4 regions of the Shewanella sp. NKUCC01_JLK genome follow, and region 3 is predicted to be linked to each of the others. Evidence: predicted binding sites of a transcription regulator. Region 3 holds the regulator's gene; each other region holds the start of a gene.
What was found. The regulator sigma-54, encoded in region 3, starts transcription at its own class of promoters, with help from an activator protein. The targets are predictions, from matches to a motif close to GTTGGCACGNNNNTNGNNT.

Region 1 (5,302 bases), on a different contig from region 3:
GATACACAAGACTTAGCTTACCCTTGGCAAATCTATATCTCGGTTCGGGTGGATATCTTATTCCCCGTTGTTGTCTCAACCGAAATCTTAGCACCAGGCGAACTCATCTCTCCTAGTCAAGTAGAAGTCCGTTACATTGAACAAAATAGCTTGAGAGGTGCCGAATTCGATGACCCGAGTAAATTGGCTGGCGTGCGAGTAAAACGACGAGTAGCAAAAGATAATCCCATATTAAGCAACAACTTATGCTTCGTTTGTAAAAATGATTCGGTATCTATCTACGTTCGTTCTGGCTCATTCGAGCTCAAAACAGTGGGCGAAGCCCTACAAGATGGCAATAAAGGTGATCGGATCAGAGTCAAAAATAGCAGTTCAAACAAAGAACTAGATGCTATAGTCACAGGCATTGGCGAAGTTGAAGTAAGAATGTAAAATAATCTAAAGCTTTTTTGTAAGCTGCCGATACCCCAGTTAAGAAATCCCGTACACACGACGCTGGAGCCTAAAATGGCAATTGATATTAGCAAACTCAACACTGCAACGACTGCGCAAGTTCGTTCAGGCGCAACGAAAACGAGCAGCGATCAATCTGCTCAAGTTGCTACAAAATCGACAACACCACAAAGAAGCGACTCAGTGGTCATTACGGCCCAGGCACAACAACTTCAAGGAGCTCAGACTAAAATGGCTAGCCTTCCTGAAGTTGATCAAAAGAAAGTAGCCGAAATCAAACAAGCTATTGCCGAAGGTCGCTATAAAATTGACCCTGAAAAGTTGGCTGCCAATATTGCAAGTTTTGAAGCCGAACTTAATGACTTAAATAAAGAGTAACTATGACTGAAATAGCTAAACTGGTAGATCTACAACACGCCCATTTGGCTGTTCTTAAGCAAATCATACTCAAGGAAAAAGGCGCTTTGGTTGACCAAAACGCCGATTTACTGCTTTCCCTTGCTAACGAAAAATCGCAATGTCTGAAAGAACTAAAGACTAATGATGATATTCTGGCAAAACACAGTGATAAATCGCTACTCACTCAGCAAGTCGAACTCGTGCATAAAATGGCCGAGATCAAAGACGCATTGACTGAATGCAAAGAATTAAACGAACAAAATGCCAGTTTAATTGAGATGAATTTAGCGAGTTTAAATCGCTTTGCTCAAGCTTTACAAGCCAGCAGAAACGCCTCCAGCCTCACCTATAACGATAAAGGCAAGACCTCGACTATCTCAAGTTTAGGCAATGATTTAAAGGCCTAACAAGCACATCACTCCCACTTAGCATTCTATTTTCTAAGCTCTGATGAGATATTAATGTCTTGTACAAAAAGAAAAGCCGCGTAAATACGCGGCTCAATACATGCTGTTGAACATACTCTCAAAAACGCTAGAAATACGTCACTTCCTTCACTCGTTGTGGACGGTTCTGTTGTTGATAAAGCGCCCAAACCTGTGAAAAATCAAGTTCTAACTCAGTCACATAATGCTCGCCTGCTGGATAACTCTTAACGACTCGTGCGCCGCGGATCACGCCAGAAACTGACGCTTTGACATTATCGTCCGTCAACATCCAATCACTAACACTGCTGTTTGCCGTTATTTTCTGCCCATAAACTTGTTCCGCTAATTCACGATAAGCTACAATTTTTGATGCCTGCATAGCCATCAACACTCTTTGTGATTGCTCTTTAGCCGGTTGAGTCGCTAAGGGCGCATATCCTATAGCCGTTAACTTAGGAAAACTCGGCGGCGGCACATCTTCCCATTGCACATATCTATCTTTAGCAGCGCAGCCAGTTAGCATTAGCCCCGTGATAAGTAATAAAAGGTAGTGTTTCATTTTCCATCTCCTAAGACACGTACTTCATTCATGCCCGGACTCGCCTGACGATATAAGATGCCATTTTGTGACACAATTTGCTCCGAAGGCTGCATGTAGTTTGCCAACTCTTTTTGAGTCACAAAAGTTTGAGATGCCGATACCACGCGATTGTTACTAATGTTCACAATCCGAGTATTGATCGCCATACCATTGGTTACTACGCTCATAGTCGAAACGACAAGATGTTCAACAGGAAGATCTTTCGACAATTTTTGCCAATCTCTCGTCAAAATAAAATCCCCGTCAGATGTGACTCTCAAGCCATCAGCTAAGTTTAAATCCACCACATTAAACTGAAAGCTATGGAGCGACGTCATTAACCCTTGCTGTAACTGTTGCGCTAACGCATTAGTGCCATTCAAATCGCCCACTAATACTGGTGTTGCAACTACGATAGGTTGATCAGAACGCAAAGCATCATTTTGCTTAACGAGCTCAGTCACTATTCGCTGTGCTAAATGGTTAATCACTGCCGTTGGCGGCAACCCATTGCCATCCACTAAACTCGGTTTGGGCGGCGTAACCGGTTTAGCTACACATCCACCTAACATTATCAATGTTAAGGGAATAATCACACGCTTTAGCATTGGATTTACCTCATCTATGGGTGCATTGGCAGTCAAGTGACTCACTTTCTAAGCTTCAAATTTTTAATGAGTAACAAAAACAGCAATCTTCGGACCAATATTAACCTCAGTCCGACAATATTCTTCTATTACACAGTATATCGACTGTAACAATGGAAACTTTATCAAAAGTTCTCATACTCAGGCACGAAATTTGCTTTATTGTCGTATTAGATTAAGAGTCAGAAAACTGGCTCGATTGGTAATATCGCCATTAGCTTAGCGATAAGGATTGAATTGATGCACATACCAGGTTCAGCTTCGCTCATCATTTTGAGCCTTTTTCTACTTTCTTTGCCCACCAGAGCCGAATGGATAGAAGCCAGCGGAGAAGCAACTATTATCAATGGTAATACAGCTCAAGCAAGGGAAGAAGCAATTAATCAAGCTGTTAGCTATGCGACATTAAGCACAGGTATTCAAATATCCAGCGAGCAACAAACCTCTAATGGTAACCTCACACAAAATAACTTTGCGATAAATCGCAACGCCCAAGCCATAAACATCCAACTCGTAAGTGAACAAATTCAGGGAAATAAAATATATGTATCCCTACGCCTCGATCTAAATGATGATCCAACACAACAGTGTCCTAATGGCCAATTAAAGGCCGCTATTTTAATACCTCAAACACAAATAAAAGATCGTTCTCAGCTTAGATATGGACAACTTTCAGGCTTTGAAGAGGTCATTTCAGAGGCGTTAGGGAACACTATAGAAGATTACTCTTCAACTGGCTTTAGTCACATCCATGCTAACGAGCGACTCGATATTGAACAAGACCTAGTGGATATTCGCGGTTATCGACTCCCAAGCTGGCTCAGTGAAATTACCGACAGCCAATATATTCTTCAACCGCAGATCATTGATATATCGATAGAGCCTGTACAACCCACCTTCTTAGGATTTTGGGATGAAGCTCCGCTAAGGCAATTTCAATTCAAACTCAGCCTCTATCATGGGATCAGTGGCGAAGAGGTCTGGAGCAAAAGCTACAGCACATCGGCCCCATGGGAATTTGAAGAACAGGCTATCATTGCTCCCAACAGTAATAGATTCTGGCGTTCCTCCTATGGAAAAAGTATTACTCAATTAATATTGCAAGCTACCCGAGATTTAGACAGCACACTTAATTGCAGGCCATTACTTGGCCAAGTCGTTAGCCGACAAGCAGACAGGATTATATTAAATCTAGGCCGTAAACATGGCATTCGTGTCGGTGATAAATTCCAAGTAGTATTACAACAAAACTTACCCGATAGACTCAATGAAATGCGCGCCGTCGCGACCAAAAGTCGTGCAACGGTAAAAATTGAGCAAGTAAGCGAAGAAAGCGCCACCGCAATCCTTGTAGACCAAAATGCCGCCTACAATGTACAGATAAACGACATAGCGCTTAAGATTTAAGCAACTAAATCATAAGCCTTTTAATCAAAGATAAAACCAGTATAATCACTGTCGTCTCTTCATAGCTCAACAGGATAGAGCAGCCGCCTCCTAAGCGGCCGATCGGGGTTCGAGTCCCTGTGGAGAGACCAGATAGTGACCTTGGTGATATCAAACTCCCAGAAATCTTCCGGAGAAACGGAATGACCGAGCTGTTTGCGTCTAATCTCAATATTATCGTTAAGCGTTGGCCTATCGTAGCCGCTGCGGTCAAAAGCCAAACCATCAATGAATTAGATGCCCACCTTGTCAACGGTCGCAATCAAACTATCAGTGTTAATGGTATTCAACTCAGCAGCCGTCATGACCGCATCGCCGAAGCACGGCTCTTTATCAGTACATTACCTGCAGATGCAACTCACGTAACCGTCTACGGTGTCGGGATGGGAGATGTACCAAGTTTACTTATCGATAATCCACAGTATCTTTCAATTGATGTTTGCATTTTAAATCTCAGCGTTTTTGCCCTCCTCATCAGTTACACAGATCAAAGCGAATGGTTAAGTCATCCGAATGTTAACTTAAAAGAACGCGCCGAGAGTAGGCTTGTGTTACCCTATGTTGGAATAACACCAGATTTAGTATTAACCAGTAATGAGAATGCAATCACTCGAGATTTACTGGTTTATGAGCTTAACCGTAATTTTGCGAATCAAAAACATAATATTGATGAAGTTTCGTTAGCAAGATTAAATGCAAATATTCCAAACTTACTCAATGACCCCGATGCATCACTTCTGTTAAACACTCATCATAATGCTAACTGCGTAGTTATTGCATCTGGCCCAACACTTGAAGATCATTATCCCTATTTATTTGAGCTCACTCAAAAATCTAAATTCTCAAAACCACTTATTATTGCTGTAGATACGGCATTTAAGGCTTTATTCCAACATAATATAATACCTGACATAATTCTAAGTATTGATCCTAATATTAGACCAGATCATTTCCCGATGGAACATACGGAAAATGTCATATTAGTTTATTTCCCCAAGATCAATCCTCAGATAATCGAACAATGGAAAGGTGCAAAATACAGTGCATACTCTACTAGTCACCTCTATGATGAGCTAGCAAATAAATATCCTAAGTTGAGACTATTTACTAATGGTAGTGTAGTCCATCCTGCAATCGATCTTGCTGTTTATTTAGGAGCATACCAAGTATCACTCTTTGGCTGTGACTTCTGCTATACGAATAATAAAACTCATGCGTTTTGGCCTGATGGCCATTTAGGGCCAAAAATCAAAAATGCCAAACATTGGTTAATTAACGGGCATGGCGAAAGAGTACCAACAGATTTAAACTTTAGGGGTTATTTACGTAGTCTTGAAAAATATATAAAA
Region 2 (5,302 bases), on a different contig from region 3:
CTTGAGAGCCTTGTAATCGAGTTTATTTGCGTTTAATGTCAGTAGGTTATCATATAAGAATGCCAGCTCGTTGTTGGCCCTTGTCAGCGCTAAGGTTTTTTCTGCTACCTGCGATTCTAAGTTGCCATAAAGCGTCGCGAGTTCCTTCGCCGTTTTTTGTAGGGCATGGGTCAGCGCTGTAAGTTCAATATATTCGGTCTCGGGCATTTCTATTTCAAAATTACCCTTAGAAATCGTGTTGGCCGATTCCATCAGTTTTTGCAGCGGGATCACCACTTTCTTCTTTGTAAAACGCACGGCCACAAAAGCGATAATGAGCATGACGCCTAAGCCTAATATTTGGCTGGCGGCAAGGAGCCTGAGTTTAAAGGCGGCGTAGTGCTCCATCTCAAGCACCAGTAAATCAATGGTATCAACAAAGTCCTTCAGTGAGGCGACATAATCGCGGGAGTTTTCTTGTTCTATGTAGTGTTTCATCACCAGCCATTTATCGATGACAAGCTGATATTGAGCGGCAATTTCTGGCGGACTAAACCAACTTTCCGAGGGCTTTAATGTGTCGGAATAGAGCGTATTTTCGAATTCGGTGATTTTATCCTGCGCAGCATCACTGCCTGAGTTGGCGTAAAACATTAACCGATAGCTTTGCATCCTCAGCGACCCTGAGGCATTAATCGCCTTGGCGTCGCCTAAGCTGTAGGACAAATTGATGATAGCAAAAGTCGATAAACTACTAGAGAGCAGAATAAGTACTAACATTAATCCTAAGATTTTTGAGGTGAGACTACCTCGTTTCATTAATCCGCTGTTCATTTTGATGGCCGCTGTTATGGCACTTTGCAGTGGTTTTTACATTAGAAAATAATGTAATACATTAACAAAAGTATAGAAATGTGAACAACAACACCTTTACATTTTGATCTAGCGCAAACTTCAACCTAGATACCCCCTAAGAGGTATATTTTTAGCAGGGTTAAATCACTAAGTTTGACCATGGAGATGTCGTGATTTACAACAATAATGCAACACGGAGATGAGATGATGAAGAAGATGACAGGTAAGTCCTTTGCACTGAGTGCACTGGTTGCCGCCAGCTTCATGGCAGCGGGCGCAATGGCGAGTGATAAAACAGAGCCTCGCAACGAAGTTTATAAAGATAAATTTAAGAATCAATATAATAGCTGGCATGATACCGCAAAGAGTGAAGAACTTGTCGATGCGATTGGGCAGGATCCTAATATGGTGATCCTGTGGGCTGGCTATGCATTCGCAAAAGATTACAACGCTCCTCGCGGCCATATGTATGCCGTGACCGACGTGCGTAATACCCTACGTACTGGTGCGCCGAAAAATGCGGAAGATGGTCCATTGCCTATGGCATGTTGGAGCTGTAAGAGCCCTGATGTACCTCGCTTGATTGAAGAGCAAGGCGAAGATGGTTACTTCAAAGGTAAGTGGTCAAAGGGTGGCCCTGAAGTGACAAATACCATTGGTTGTGGTGATTGCCATGAAAAAAGCTCTCCAAAGTTACGTATTTCACGCCCTTATGCAGACCGTGCTTTTGAAGCTATAGGTACACCTTTCAGCAAAGCGTCTAAACAAGATAAAGAATCAATGGTATGTGCTCAGTGCCACGTTGAGTATTATTTTGAGAAAACTGACGACAAAAAGAATTTTGTTAAATTCCCTTGGGATATGGGTACAACAGTTGAAAAAATGGAAGTCTACTATGACTCAATCCAATTTTCTGATTGGACACACGCCCTTTCTAAGACACCAATGTTAAAAGCCCAGCATCCAGAGTATGAAACGTGGAAAATGGGTATTCACGGCATGAATAATGTGAGTTGCGTTGACTGTCACATGCCAAAAGTGACCAGTGCTGAAGGTAAGAAGTTTACCGATCATAAAGTGGGCAATCCATTCGACCGTTTTGAAGAAACCTGTGCAACTTGCCATAGCCAGACTAAAGAGTTTTTGGTTGGCGTGACTAATGAGCGTAAAGCCAAAGTCAAAGAAATGAAGTTGAAAGCGGAAGAGCAATTAGTCAAAGCACACTTTGAAGCAGAGGCTGCGTGGAAAGCTGGCGCAACTGAAGAAGAAATGAAACCCATACTAACAGATATCCGCCATTCACAATGGCGTTGGGATTTAGCGATTGCTTCCCATGGTGTTGCAGCTCACGCACCGGATGAAGCATTGCGTATTCTGGGAACTTCGGTAAGTAAAGCTGCTGATGCTCGTGTGAAGTTAGCGCAATTACTCGGTAAAAAAGGCATCACAGATCCTGTTGCGATTCCTGATATCTCTACTAAAGCTAAAGCACAAGCAGCCTTAGGTATGGACATGAAAAAGATGAATGCTGAGAAAGAAGCATTTAAGAAAGACATATTACCTAAGTGGGATGAAGAAGCGAAAAAACGCGAAGCCACTTATAAGTAGGTTTTAATCAATCGCGGTTGAGTTTTCGATATGAGCTAACCCCTCATGCAAACAAAAGCCCTCGCTGACTCAGCGGGGGCTTTTTTATGGAAAAAAATATCGAGTAATGTCAGGCGCTGGTCATGCTGGCAAATACCACGGGCTAAATCGTTATTTGATTAGTTTTAATAACGCCCTAAACCGCTCGCCTTGGGCTTGATGTTGTAATTCAAATAATAGCGATTCCACGTTAGTTAATAGGGCGCCTCTGGCCGTCATCATTTGGATCCCGAGTTGTTTATTCTCAGCACTGCGTGACGATACGCAATCGGCGACTAAATGCACCGAATATTGCTGTTCGATAAGGTCACAACAGGTTTGGTAAACACACACATGGTTTTCAATACCCGCCAGTATGACGTGTTTGCGATTCGTCTTAGTTAATGCCTTTGCAAACGCGTCACAGTGCCAGCCGCTAAAATGCTGCTTGGCAATGGGGGAGCTGGTTTTCGCAAGTAAGGTTTGCAGCTCAGGGCTAGTTGCTCCGAGTTTATCGGGTAGCTGTTCTAACCACAGTATTGGAATTTCAAATAATTGTGCGCCTTGGATTAAGGTCTGTAGTTGTTGATGCAGCTTGTCACTGTTATCCATGATTTGTGCAAGTTTTCCTTGCACATCGACGATAACGAGAACACATTCTTCTGGTTTTAACATCGGGCCTTCCTTCTGCGCTTGATGATTGTCTTAGTGATGATCTTCGCTTTTGTCTAAGAGCTTGTGTTGTGATGCTCAGATTTCATCTCGATTTACGCTTCCCCCAGTAGACCCTAATTTAACCTTGTTACCAATAGGCCTAAGGTCGAATAGCTGTCGCACTTAAACTGCTCACTAAAAGAGTGCATCGCACCAGTTAGTGCTCGATTATGGTGCATTTTTAACCTTGAAAAATAGTGTTAAAAAATTTAAACCAATAATAATCAATAGATTAAATTGTTGGCCTAATGATTGAATTACCTTTGATACAAGTTAATAACAATCGCGTGTTTTTGGAGGTCAGGATGAAACTAGTCAGCGCTATCATCAAGCCGTTTAAGTTGGATGATGTCCGTGAAGCTATCGCCGGAATTGGTATTGAGGGCATGACGGTGACCGAAGTGAAAGGTTTTGGCCGTCAGAAAGGGCATACAGAGTTGTATCGCGGCGCCGAGTATCAGGTGGATTTTTTGCCAAAAGTAAAACTAGAAATTGCCACTAAGGCTGAAAATCTCGACATGTTGATTGAGGCCATTACCACTGCGGCCCATACGGGGAAAATTGGTGACGGTAAGATCTTCGTCGTTGATTTAGAACATGCTATCCGTATCCGTACGGGTGAACTTGATACTGAAGCGCTATAAGGGGCTGACAATGGAAGAATTAACGAAATTAGGCGGCACAGTCACTGAACTACGCTTTGCACTCGATACCTTTTACTTTTTGATTTCTGGCGCTTTAGTCATGTGGATGGCGGCGGGATTCGCCATGTTAGAGGCGGGTTTAGTTCGCTCTAAAAATACCACTGAAATTTTAACTAAGAACGTTGTGCTGTACGCGATTGCCTGTGTGATGTATCTGTTGGTTGGCTATAACATCATGTATGTGGATAACACTGAAGGTGGCTGGTTACCGTCAATTGGCACCTTAATTGGTTCGCAATCAGCAGATGCGAGCCATGCATTAGAATCTGACTTCTTCTTCCAAGTTGTATTTGTGGCAACGGCGATGTCAATTGTCTCTGGTGCTGTGGCGGAACGGATGAAGTTGTGGGCTTTCTTGTTCTTCTCTGTGGTGATGACAGCGGTTATCTATCCAGTAGAAGGTTATTGGACTTGGGGCCAAGGTTTTATCGCTAAACTGGGCTTTGTAGACTTTGCTGGTAGCGGTATTGTGCATATGACGGGGGCGACCGCGGCGATTGCTGGCGTGATATTGCTCGGTGCGCGTAAGGGTAAATACGGGCCTAATGGCCAAGTGAATCCTATTCCAGGCTCTAACTTGCCAATGGCAACCTTAGGTATGTTTATTCTGTGGATGGGCTGGTTTGGCTTTAACGGCGGATCGCAATTAATGGTGTCGGATGCGGCGAATGCAAGCTCAGTGGCGAAAGTGTTTGTGAATACCAATACTGCAGCGGCTTTTGGTGCTATCTCTGCTCTTATCGTGTGTAAGATGATTTGGGGTAAAGCGGATTTGACCATGATCCTTAACGGTATTTTGGCTGGATTAGTGGCGATTACGGCAGATCCTCTTTCGCCTTCATTGTTAATGGCGGGTGTGATTGGTTTAGTGGCGGGCGGCGTGGTGGTGTTCTCGATAGTGGGCTTAGATCGCATTAAGATCGACGATCCCGTCGGTGCGATTTCAGTACACGGTGTGGCTGGTTTCCTTGGCTTAATGTGTGTGCCATTATCCAATGCCAATGCAACTATTACCGGACAGTTGACGGGCGCAGCGATCATTTTCACTTGGGTATTCTGCTCATCATTTGCAGTTTGGTATGTGATTAAGATAACCATGGGGATCCGTGTGACTGAGGAAGAAGAATACAACGGTATGGATGCTTCTGACTGCGGTATTGATGCCTATCCTGAGTTTGTTACGGTCAAAAATGCGGGCTGATTAAACTTGCACATTAACACGTGATTCACCTTGATGCTTAGCTTGGATCGAGGGATAGTGAAGCAGAGCCTAGGCTCTGCTTTTTTATGGGTAATCACTGTGATTGAAGTTTAAGCACAGGGTCATAAGCTTAATTACTGAGCAATTCTGTTTTCTTGTATAAATTAAGGAGTGTTCTATGAGCTTGAATATAAAAACAATAGGTCAATTTTCGCGATTAAGT
Region 3 (5,302 bases):
TCGATTGTGATACGTCCGAGCAGCTTACCATCACAGTCGACGACAGGTGCCGATACCCAGTCATTGCGTTCGAATTTCTGCGCGACTTCGCTGTCGGACATGCTCACCGGAATACTTTGAATATTGGGATCCATGATATTGCGAATTGTGGTGCTTGGCGCGCAAGTCAGCAGATCTGCCAGCCTAACCCCGCCAAGGACTTTGTCCTGTTTGTCGACCACATATAAGGTATCTGTGGTGTCGGGTAGGTTGCCCCTTTGCCGAAGATAGCGCAGCACAACATCGATATTCACATCGGGTCTTAAGGTGACTGTATCCGTATTCATCAAGCTGCCGGCGGTCTCATCTGGATAAGATAGGGCTTGTTCTACCCTCAGGCGATTTTGCTCCGTCATCGACTGCAACACTTGTTTGTAAACGGCGTCGGGAAGACTTCGCAGAATATAGGCGAGATCGTCGGTGTCCATGCTTGCTGTCGCTTTCGCGACTCGCTCAGGGCTCATGCTGCGGATCAGTGGGTCTTTGAGTTCTTCACTCAACTCATCGAGTATGTCGCCTATTTGTTCCTGATCGATGAGCTGCCACAGTACTTGTCTGGCATTTGGCGGTGATGATTCTAAGATCAGCGCGATATCTGAGGCGGCCATTTTTTGCAGCATATTACGCACGTGTACAAACATGCCGCTGCTAAGCGCTTGGTTTAACTGGTCAAGACTATGTCCGGTGTGATCGTTTTCTGCATTATCTACGGGCATTTGTCCTCCATTGTGCGGCAAATTGGTTTGAGATCTTGGTGTTAGGCTAGGATTTAGCGGTGACTAAGCGTCAGTCGATGACACAGATTAAGGCGGCTAAGGTAAGGCCAGCGCAATGACCGCTAGTGTAATCGCCAGTAGCTTGTATCGTCGAGCGACAAATGTTTTGCCATGTCTGAATGACAAGTTTTTTAAACTAGACATGAAGTGAAACTAACGATGAAGTGCTTAGTGTGAAGTGAAACTAACAGGCTTCGTCAAACTTAGCGTCGATTAAGGCACAAATGGCATCGAGAGCCGGCTCTGCATCTGGGCCTTCGGCGATCAGCTTAATGGTTTTACCCATACCAGTTTCAAGCATCAGCAAGCCAAGCACACTGGCGGCCGATGCTTGTTTATCGCCTTGGATTAAGGTGATGGTCGCATCAAACTCGGAAGCCAGTACCACCAACTTAGTGGCGGCACGGGCATGTAAACCGAGCTTATTACAGATAGTTATCTGACGTTCAAGCTTTGGCATTGTTGAGCTCTCGATGACGGGCATACACTTTATGTTTACCGTTACTAAAGCGTTTGGCCAATTGCTCTGCGACGTAAACCGATCTGTGCTGTCCACCTGTGCAGCCAATGGCCACAGTTAAATAACTGCGATTGTTACGCTCAAGGTGCGGCAGCCAAGTCTCCAGTAAATTTTCGATTTGCCAGATGAACTTATTGACCAGTGGTTGGCGATTTAAGAACTCAGCTACGGGTTCATCTAAACCAGTCAATGGCCGCAGCGCCAGCTCCCAGTGGGGATTAGGTAGAAAGCGTACATCGAACATAAAGTCGGCTTCGGTGGGCATTCCGTGCTTAAAGCCAAAGGACTCGAAGTTGATCACGAGTTCTTTATCGACACTACCAAGGAGAATTTGTCGGACTTGGTCGCTTAAATCATAGATATTCAAATTCGACGTATCTATGTAGTGATCGACCAGTTTTGACATAGGCTCGAGCAGTTTCCCCTCCAGCTTTATCGCTTCTTGCAAAGAGACTCGGCTCTTCGACAAAGGATGCAAACGGCGGGTTTCGCTGTAACGCTTGAGCAGAATTTTATCGCTGGAGTTAAGGAAGAAGCTCGTTAACTCAGTATCTGGAGGTAGGCTAGCGAGTTGTTTTACTAAGACCTTATCCTGCTCAGGCATGTTACGCACGTCGACACTGATGGCGACGAGATCGTTACTGCCTTTGAGTTGCTCAAGCAAACTGCCAATCAATGGCAAGGGAAGGTTATCGACACAATAATAGCCGAGATCTTCGAGTACCCTAAGGGCGACAGATTTGCCTGAGCCTGAGCGGCCCGACACTATGACCAGTTTCATCCAGTGATTACCTGATAGAGTTCCGTTTCATCATGCGTCTTGCGTAATTGCTTTAATATTTGCTTGTCGCTCAGCTTTTCGGCCATGCAAGACAAGGTACTTAAGTGCTGCTGACATTGGTCTGCAGGCACCAGTAGTGCAAATAAAATATCAACAGGTTGCTTATCGATAGCATCAAATGCTATCGGCTCTTCACACTTAATGAGTATGGCAATGGGCTGATCTATATCGGCTAGTCGACCATGTGGAATGGCGATGCCGTTACCTATACCTGTGCTCCCCATCTTTTCGCGCGCCACTAGGCTTTCGAATATCTCTTGAGATGAGAGGGTCGGGTACTGGGCAGCGACTAAGTCGCTGATGAGTTCCAGTACCTTTTTCTTGCTGCCCGGAGTGGCGCAGGTAGTGCACTCCGGCCGCAGTATGGTACAAAGTTCCATTATTAGTGTTTTGTTAACTTCTCTTTGTGTTTAATAACCTGACGGTCAAGCTTGTCAATCAGGGCGTCTATAGCGGCATACATGTCAGCATGCTCTGAAGTAGCAAAAACTTCACCACCTATGAGGTTTATTCTCGCTTCGGCAATCTGTTGCATTTTCTCAACATTGAGCACAACGTGCACATTATTGATCTGTTCGAAATGGCGTTCAAGTTTTGAAAACTTTTCTTCTACATATGCACGTAACGATTCGGTAATTTCGATATGGTGCCCACTTAGGTTTATTTGCATAGAAACGTCCTCCGATATCCACTGTAGGTTATAAACTTTTACGCTGATTAGAAGGTGGAATAAGCATAGCCTCTCGGTACTTCGCAATGGTTCTGCGGGCTACGTTGATCCCTTGTTCTGCCAGAAGTTGAGCCATCTTACTATCGCTTAATGGTTTTTTCTGGTTTTCCGCTGCCACCAGTTTCTTTATAAAGGCTCTGATTGCTGTGGATGAGCACTCACCACCATCGTCAGTCCCGACGTGGCTAGAGAAGAAGTATTTTAGTTCAAAAAGTCCCTTAGGGGTATGCATGTATTTTTGAGTTGTGACCCGTGAGATGGTGGACTCATGCATTTCTACCGCTTCAGCAATATCGTTAAGCACCATAGGCTTCATGGCTTCTTCACCATACTCAAAGAAACCTTGCTGATATTGCACTATGCAATTAGCAACTTTAAGCAAAGTGTCGTTACGGCTTTCTAGACTCTTAATAAACCATTTAGCCTCTTGCAGATGGCCGCGAATAAATTGGCTATCGGCTTGGTTTTTTGTGCTGCGTGCCATAGAAGCATAATGTTGATTTACATTGATTTTGGGCATGCAGTCAGGATTAAGCTCAACGACCCAGCGGCCATTTTTCTTCGACACAGACACATCTGGGATAACGTATTCGTCATTATTGGGCGTGATCAACAAACCTGGGCGAGGATTGAGGGTTTGGATGAGTGCTATACCATCCCTTAATTCATCTTCTTTTAATTTAGTCTTACGCATCAACAACCTAAAATCACGGGCGGCGATCAGATCTAAATGATCTTTGATCAGCATACGGGCGTTTTCTAGGTTGGGAGTATCAGCGGCGAAATGCGACAGTTGGATCAGCAGGCATTCACTTAAATCGCGGGCGGCAACGCCTATGGGATCAAAATGCTGAATGCGCTTGAGTACGGCTTCGACTTCGTCAAGCTCAACTTCAGGATTGCCCATGGCTTCGAGAATTTCTTCAGTGCTTTGGGTGAGATAGCCCTGATCGTCGATTGCATCAATAATGGCGGTGGCAATGGCTAAATCGGTTTCAGAAAACGGTGTGAGGTTTTTTTGCCATTCTAAGTGTTCGTACAAACCTTCACTGGTCTCGCCTTGGAAGGGCATATCGTCTTCACGACTGCCGCCGGGGCCTGAGTTTGGGGAGGCGGTAAACACTTCATCCCATGTGGTGTCCATGGGGAGCTCATCGGGCATGGATTCTTTGGTTAGCGACTCTGCCGTGTCTATGGTGGAGCTGTCTTTTTCTGGTGGCAGAGTGCTAGATTCACTGAAATCCGTATCGGATAGCGTTTGGTTTACAGGGGTTTTAGTGGCGTCGAATTGATCCTCTTCCAGCTCGAGAAGGGGATTAGAATCTAATGCTTGCTGGATCTCTTGCTGCAGTTCTAATGACGACAGTTGCAACAGACGTATGGCCTGTTGTAATTGTGGCGTCATGGTTAACTGTTGACCCAGTTTGAGCTGGAGTGACGCTTTCATGTTACCGCTGATCCCTACGTTATTATTGTTGGATGAGGTCGCTTATTATTATCTTGAGTGAAGCCCAATGGCGGTATAAATTGCCTCCATTGGCTTCGCTCGATTAACTATAGCCTGAATTGTTCACCTAAGTACACAGCCCTAACTTGCTGATTGTCTAAGATCTCTGCTGGAGTTCCTTCGGCAATCAGGTTTCCGTGACTCACAATATAAGCATGTTCACATACATCTAATGTCTCGCGGACATTATGGTCTGTGATCAGTACGCCAAGGCCGCGACTTTTGAGTTGTTCGATAATCTTCTTGATGTCGATAACCGAAATAGGATCGACGCCGGCAAACGGTTCATCGAGCAAAATGAACTTAGGATTAGCGGCTAAAGCCCGCGCAATTTCGACGCGACGACGTTCGCCACCCGACAATGACATGCCTTGGCTGTCACGGATGTGGGTGATATGAAACTCTTCGAGCAGATGTTCTAGTTCTTCTTCTCGTTCTTCGTTTTTAAGTTCTTTACGAGTTTGCAGTACGGCCATGATGTTGTCATGAACAGTTAGCTTACGAAAGATACTGGCTTCTTGCGGTAAGTAACCTATGCCTTTGCGGGCACGCAGATGCATAGGATCTGCGGTTAAATCATCATCGTCGATAAAGATATGTCCCTTATCGCTCTTCACTAGCCCGACAACCATGTAAAAGGTCGTGGTTTTACCTGCACCGTTTGGACCGAGTAGGCCAACGACTTGACCGGTTTTTACCGTCAGACTGACGTCTTTAACCACTTGGCGACTCTTGTAACTTTTCGCCAGATTTTGTGCTCTTAAGGTGATTTGGGTCATTTAGAGTCCTGCTTTTTTACAGGTTTATCCGCCGGAGCGTCTGATTTAGCATCATCTTGATAGTTTTCAGGCTGAATAATAGTGATTACGCGATCGTCACCACTGCCAGT
Region 4 (5,302 bases), on a different contig from region 3:
GTAACCGCAGGTAACTATACGATCAAGGCGAGTGGTTTAGTGGATGGAAAATCCCAAGAATTGCCAGTCTCGACCTATGCTCATGTGACCAGCGTTTCTCTCGGTACGGCCAGTACTGGCGCGATTCTTAACTTGAGAGGCGGTATGGGCATCAAGTTAACCGATGTGTTAGCTGTGTCTGAAACCTAAGTTTGCATAAAAGAATTTTTGCAGCATCCGAATTGGGCGCAAGTCGCTCATAAATGAATTGAGTCAAGTGTAGAGGTGAATTATGTCGTTTAACATTGCATTGAGTGGCATTTCTGCTGCGCAGAAAGATTTAAACACTACGGCGAATAACATTGCTAATGCGAACACCATTGGCTTTAAAGAATCCCGTGCTGAATTTGCGGATGTTTACGCTAATTCTATTTTTTCAAATGCTAAAACTGCTGTCGGTGGTGGTGTTGCTACGAGTCAAGTGGCACAGCAATTCCATCAAGGTAGTTTACAGTTGACGAATAACTCCCTTGATATGGCGATTAAAGGTGGTGGCTTTTTCGTTACTGCCTCTGAACTGGGTACATTAGACCACTCGTTTACCCGTGCAGGAGCATTTAAGGTCGATAAAAATAATTACATGGTTGATTCTGCTGGTAATTATTTGCAAACTTTCCCAGTGGATAAAGATGGGAACTCAACATCAGTGAGTTTAACGACGGCTAAGCCGGTACAAATACCAGACACTGCGGGTAGCCCTGTAAAGACTGAGAATGTTACTTTACAAATGAACTTAAATGCTAAGGAAAGTGCACTCGACCCTGCGGCATTCGATCCTCTAGATGCAAAAACCTACAATAACGTTACATCAATGACAATTTATGACTCACTCGGTGAGCCACATATTATGACCACTTATTTTGTTAAGCCCAAAGATGGTTCGTACAATGGTGAGAACAATTGGGTGGCTTACTATGCTGTTGATGGAAAACAAGTCGATCTAGCCGGTCCTGCTGGTACTTATCAAACAGATACCACCGGCGATGGTACACCTGATGCAACGGGCACGGCTCAAACTGCTGGTGGTTGGAAAGGCTCTGTACTCAAGTTCAATTCTGTTGGTGTCTACACTGGTAGTGATCCTGCTATAGTCAAGACTGAGGCTTTGGGCGTCAGTGGTGCGGGTGTTTTAGGGCCTGGTGCCGATGGTACTCAAGAGTTGACTGTGAAGTTTAATGCCCCAACGCAATATGCTGCTCCTTTTGGTGCAACTGAGTTGACGCAAGATGGTACGACTGTAGGTCGCTTAACTAACGTTGAAATCGGCGAAGATGGTTTAGTGACCGCGAGTTATTCTAATGGTTCAACCGTGCCTTTAGCACGGGTTGCTTTAGTTCGTTTTGCTAACGAACAAGGTTTAACGCAAGTGGGTAATACGTCGTGGAAAGCCAGTTTAGCTTCAGGTCCAGCGTTAGCGGGTGAGGCAAATAGTGGAACTTTTGGTAGCATCAGTTCATCGGCGTTAGAGCAATCGAACATCGATTTAACGACTGAACTGGTCGATTTAATTTCGGCGCAGCGTAACTTCCAAGCGAACTCTCGTACGCTTGAAGTGAATAACACGCTGCAACAAACCGTATTACAAATCCGCTAATCATTACTTTATTTAACTAAGTGTTGCCGCCAGTGGCAACACTTAGCCTTTATCCTGCCGTCAAATCACTTCATTTTCATATTTTTCAATTCTATCAGTAAATTAAACGTTATTTTTTGTTGGCATGATGCTTGCTTGGATATTGTCATGTAGAAAATTTGACGGAGCAGTCTGTGGACAAATTCCTTTATGTCGCCATGAGTGGCGCTAAGCAAAATATGAATGAGCTGGCACTCCGTGCGAACAACTTAGCCAATGCTAATACCGATGGTTTTAAATCAGATATGGCGCAGGCCAGATCGATGCAAGCCTTCGGTGAAGGGTTGCCTTCAAGGGTGTTTGCGATGACAGAATCTCCGTCAGCTAATTTTCGCTCTGGTCCGATAAAAACCACTGGACGGGATCTCGATGTTGCCATTAAAGGCGATGGCTGGTTTGCCGTTCAGGCGAAAGATGGCAGTGAAGCTTATACCCGTTCAGGTAGTCTCAGTTTCGATGCGACGGGCATGTTGTATAACGACAGAGGCAATCCCGTGATGGGGGACGCTGGCCCGATAGTGCTGCCATTACCTATTGATAAAGTGTCAATTTCACAGGATGGCATAGTGTCTGTTCGCCCTCAGGGGGCGACTGCTGAAGTGATAGAAGAAGTGGCTAGATTGAAGTTAGTTAATCCCGGCAATACGCAGATGATGCGTGGTGAAGATGGATTATTTCGACAAATGTCAGGCGAACCAGCACCAGCTGACCCTTTCGTCGCAGTTGAAAGTGGTGCCGTAGAGGGCAGTAACGTTAACCCTGTTGATGAAATGGTGTCTTTGATTGATCTTCAGCGCCAGTTTGAATTGCAAGTCAAGATGATGAAAACCGCGGAAGAGAATGATCGCGCTTCATCTTCATTAATGCGTATTAGTTAGGAGATAGATTATGCATCCGGCGTTATGGATTAGTAAAACTGGCTTAGACGCACAGCAAACTGATATTTCAGTGATTTCAAACAACGTAGCGAACGCTAGCACTGTGGGCTACAAAAAAAGCCGCGCAGTATTTGAAGATTTACTCTATCAAACAGTTAACCAAGCAGGTGGTGTTAGTGCATCTAACACTAAGCTACCCAACGGATTAAACATAGGTGCGGGTACGAAAGTCGTCGCCACTCAAAAAATGTTTACTCAGGGTAACATGCTGACGACGGATAACTCGCTGGATCTTATGATTGAAGGTCCTGGATTTTTTGAAATCCAGCTCCCTGATGGAACCACTGCTTATACTCGAAATGGTCAGTTTACCCTAGACGATACGGGTCAGATTGTGACGCCAGGTTCTGGCTATTTGCTACAACCCGCGATCACTATTCCTGATAATGCGACCAGTATTACCGTTTCAGCAGAGGGTGAAGTTTCAGTAAAAACGCCGGGTACCGCTGAGAACCAAGTCGTGGGTCAGTTGACTATGACGGATTTTATTAATCCATCGGGTCTAGATCCTATGGGACAAAACTTATATACGGAAACCGGTGCGAGCGGCACACCAATTCAAGGTACCGCTTCGTTAGATGGTATGGGTGCTATTCGTCAAGGCGCCTTAGAAACCTCTAACGTGAACGTGACCGAGGAACTGGTGAACCTTATCGAAAGTCAGCGCATTTACGAGATGAACTCAAAAGTGATTTCAGCGGTAGATCAGATGCTGTCTTATGTGACTCAGAATTTATAGAGGCAAACATCATGGCTAGATATCTTGTGTTGGCCGTCGCGTTATTGCTTGCAGCTTGTAGCTCGACGCAAAAGAAACCCCTTGCGGATGATCCCTTTTACGCGCCGGTATACCCAGAGGCACCGCCGACAAAAATTGCCGCAACTGGCTCTATTTATCAAGACAGCCAAGCATCTAGCTTGTATTCGGATATACGCGCCCACAAAGTCGGTGACATTATCACTATCGTATTGAAGGAATCGACTCAAGCTAAGAAGAGTGCAGGCAATCAGATCAAAAAAGGTTCAGACATGAGCTTAGATCCCATCTTTGCAGGTGGTAGTAATGTGTCCATTGGCGGAGTGCCAATTGATTTGCGTTACAAAGATAGCATGAACACTAAGCGTGAATCGGATGCGGATCAGAGCAATAGTCTAGATGGCAGCATCTCGGCAAACGTGATGCAAGTGCTAAACAACGGCAGCTTAGTGATCCGTGGCGAAAAATGGATTTCAATTAATAATGGTGATGAGTTTATTCGTGTCACTGGTCTCGTTCGCTCGCAGGACATTAAACCCGATAACACTGTCGATTCAACGCGAATGGCTAATGCCCGTATCCAATACAGTGGCACAGGCACTTTCGCAGATGCTCAAAAAGTGGGCTGGTTAAGCCAGTTCTTTATGAGCGACTGGTGGCCCTTCTAAGGAGTCGTATCATGAAATATAAACTGGTGTTAGCCGTTGCCATGCTAGTGTTTTCTCTACCTAGTCAGGCTGAACGAATTAAAGATATTGCCAATGTGCAAGGTGTGCGTAGTAACCAGTTGATTGGTTATGGCTTAGTGGTCGGTTTGCCGGGAACGGGGGAAAAAACCAGTTATACCGAGCAGACCTTTATGACTATGCTCAAAAACTTTGGGATTAATCTTCCTGACAACGTCAAACCAAAAATTAAAAACGTTGCAGTGGTAGCCGTACACGCGGATATGCCCGCCTTTATCAAACCTGGTCAAGATCTTGACGTGACGGTATCTAGCTTAGGTGAAGCCAAAAGCTTACGCGGTGGCACCTTATTACAGACCTTTTTGAAAGGGGTAGACGGTAATGTGTATGCGATTGCCCAAGGTAGTTTAGTGGTGAGTGGTTTTAGTGCCGATGGTTTAGATGGTTCAAAGGTGATTCAAAATACGCCAACTGTTGGTCGTATACCGAATGGCGCGATTGTTGAGCGTAGTGTAGCAACCCCATTTTCAACTGGCGATTATTTGACGTTTAACCTACGTCGTTCGGATTTCTCTACTGCGCAGCGCATGGCTGATGCGATCAATGATCTATTAGGTCCAGATATGGCGCGTCCTTTAGATGCGACGTCTGTTCAGGTAACGGCTCCACGTGATGTATCACAACGGGTCTCCTTTTTAGCAACGCTTGAAAACCTTGATGTTGTTCCCGCAGAGGAATCTGCCAAAGTGATCGTTAATTCACGTACTGGAACCATAGTGGTTGGGCAAAACGTACGCTTACTCCCTGCGGCGATTACCCATGGCGGCATGACTGTCACGATTGCGGAGGCGACACAGGTTTCGCAGCCTAACGCGTTGGCAAATGGTCAAACAACCGTCACGAGTAATAGTACGATCACAGCGACAGAAAGTGACCGCCGTATGTTTATGTTTAATCCAGGCACTACGCTGGATGAGCTGGTTAGAGCGGTTAACTTAGTCGGTGCAGCCCCTTCAGATGTGTTAGCAATACTTGAAGCATTAAAAGTGGCAGGAGCTTTGCATGGTGAACTTATCATCATCTAATTTCTGTCGGGAAAATCATGGAAAAGCTTTCAAGTTCATCACATTTTCTTGACCTGGGCGGGCTAGATTCACTCCGCGCCCAGGCTCAGAAAGATGAGAAGGGCGCCTTGAAAAAGGTTGCCCAACAATTTGAAGGTATTTTCGTGCAAATGCTGATGAAAAGT

Region 1: the regulator sigma-54 is predicted to act here: its motif matches at 2,649-2,667, upstream of KO537_RS04730 (flagellar assembly protein FlgT).
Region 2: the regulator sigma-54 is predicted to act here: its motif matches at 3,414-3,432, upstream of KO537_RS03570 (P-II family nitrogen regulator).
Region 4: the regulator sigma-54 is predicted to act here: its motif matches at 1,752-1,770, upstream of flgF (flagellar basal-body rod protein FlgF).

What each region holds. Positions count from the first base shown of each region.
Region 1 is NZ_JAHKRD010000003.1:170,655-175,956, reverse strand. It holds gene flgA (flagellar basal body P-ring formation chaperone FlgA) at 1-432, shown strand, start outside; gene flgM (flagellar biosynthesis anti-sigma factor FlgM) at 508-831, shown strand; gene KO537_RS04745 (flagellar protein FlgN) at 834-1,259, shown strand; gene KO537_RS04740 (LPP20 family lipoprotein) at 1,387-1,839, opposite strand; gene KO537_RS04735 (FlgO family outer membrane protein) at 1,836-2,468, opposite strand; gene KO537_RS04730 (flagellar assembly protein FlgT) at 2,748-3,914, shown strand; tRNA gene KO537_RS04725 (tRNA-Arg) at 3,970-4,045, shown strand; gene KO537_RS04720 (6-hydroxymethylpterin diphosphokinase MptE-like protein) at 4,097-5,302, shown strand, end outside.
Region 2 is NZ_JAHKRD010000002.1:288,703-294,004, reverse strand. It holds gene narQ (nitrate/nitrite two-component system sensor histidine kinase NarQ) at 1-813, opposite strand, end outside; gene nrfA (ammonia-forming nitrite reductase cytochrome c552 subunit) at 1,039-2,442, shown strand; gene KO537_RS03575 (hydrolase) at 2,593-3,135, opposite strand; gene KO537_RS03570 (P-II family nitrogen regulator) at 3,480-3,818, shown strand; gene KO537_RS03565 (ammonium transporter) at 3,829-5,079, shown strand; gene KO537_RS03560 (hypothetical protein) at 5,258-5,302, shown strand, end outside.
Region 3 is NZ_JAHKRD010000020.1:13,456-18,757, forward strand. It holds gene mgtE (magnesium transporter) at 1-755, opposite strand, end outside; gene KO537_RS19075 (HPr family phosphocarrier protein) at 1,000-1,275, opposite strand; gene rapZ (RNase adapter RapZ) at 1,262-2,116, opposite strand; gene ptsN (PTS IIA-like nitrogen regulatory protein PtsN) at 2,113-2,556, opposite strand; gene hpf (ribosome hibernation promoting factor) at 2,559-2,846, opposite strand; gene KO537_RS19095 (RNA polymerase factor sigma-54) at 2,875-4,353, opposite strand; gene lptB (LPS export ABC transporter ATP-binding protein) at 4,461-5,192, opposite strand; gene lptA (lipopolysaccharide transport periplasmic protein LptA) at 5,189-5,302, opposite strand, start outside.
Region 4 is NZ_JAHKRD010000003.1:179,869-185,170, forward strand. It holds gene flgD (flagellar hook assembly protein FlgD) at 1-189, shown strand, start outside; gene flgE (flagellar hook protein FlgE) at 272-1,633, shown strand; gene flgF (flagellar basal-body rod protein FlgF) at 1,807-2,550, shown strand; gene flgG (flagellar basal-body rod protein FlgG) at 2,561-3,349, shown strand; gene flgH (flagellar basal body L-ring protein FlgH) at 3,361-4,035, shown strand; gene KO537_RS04805 (flagellar basal body P-ring protein FlgI) at 4,047-5,138, shown strand; gene flgJ (flagellar assembly peptidoglycan hydrolase FlgJ) at 5,156-5,302, shown strand, end outside.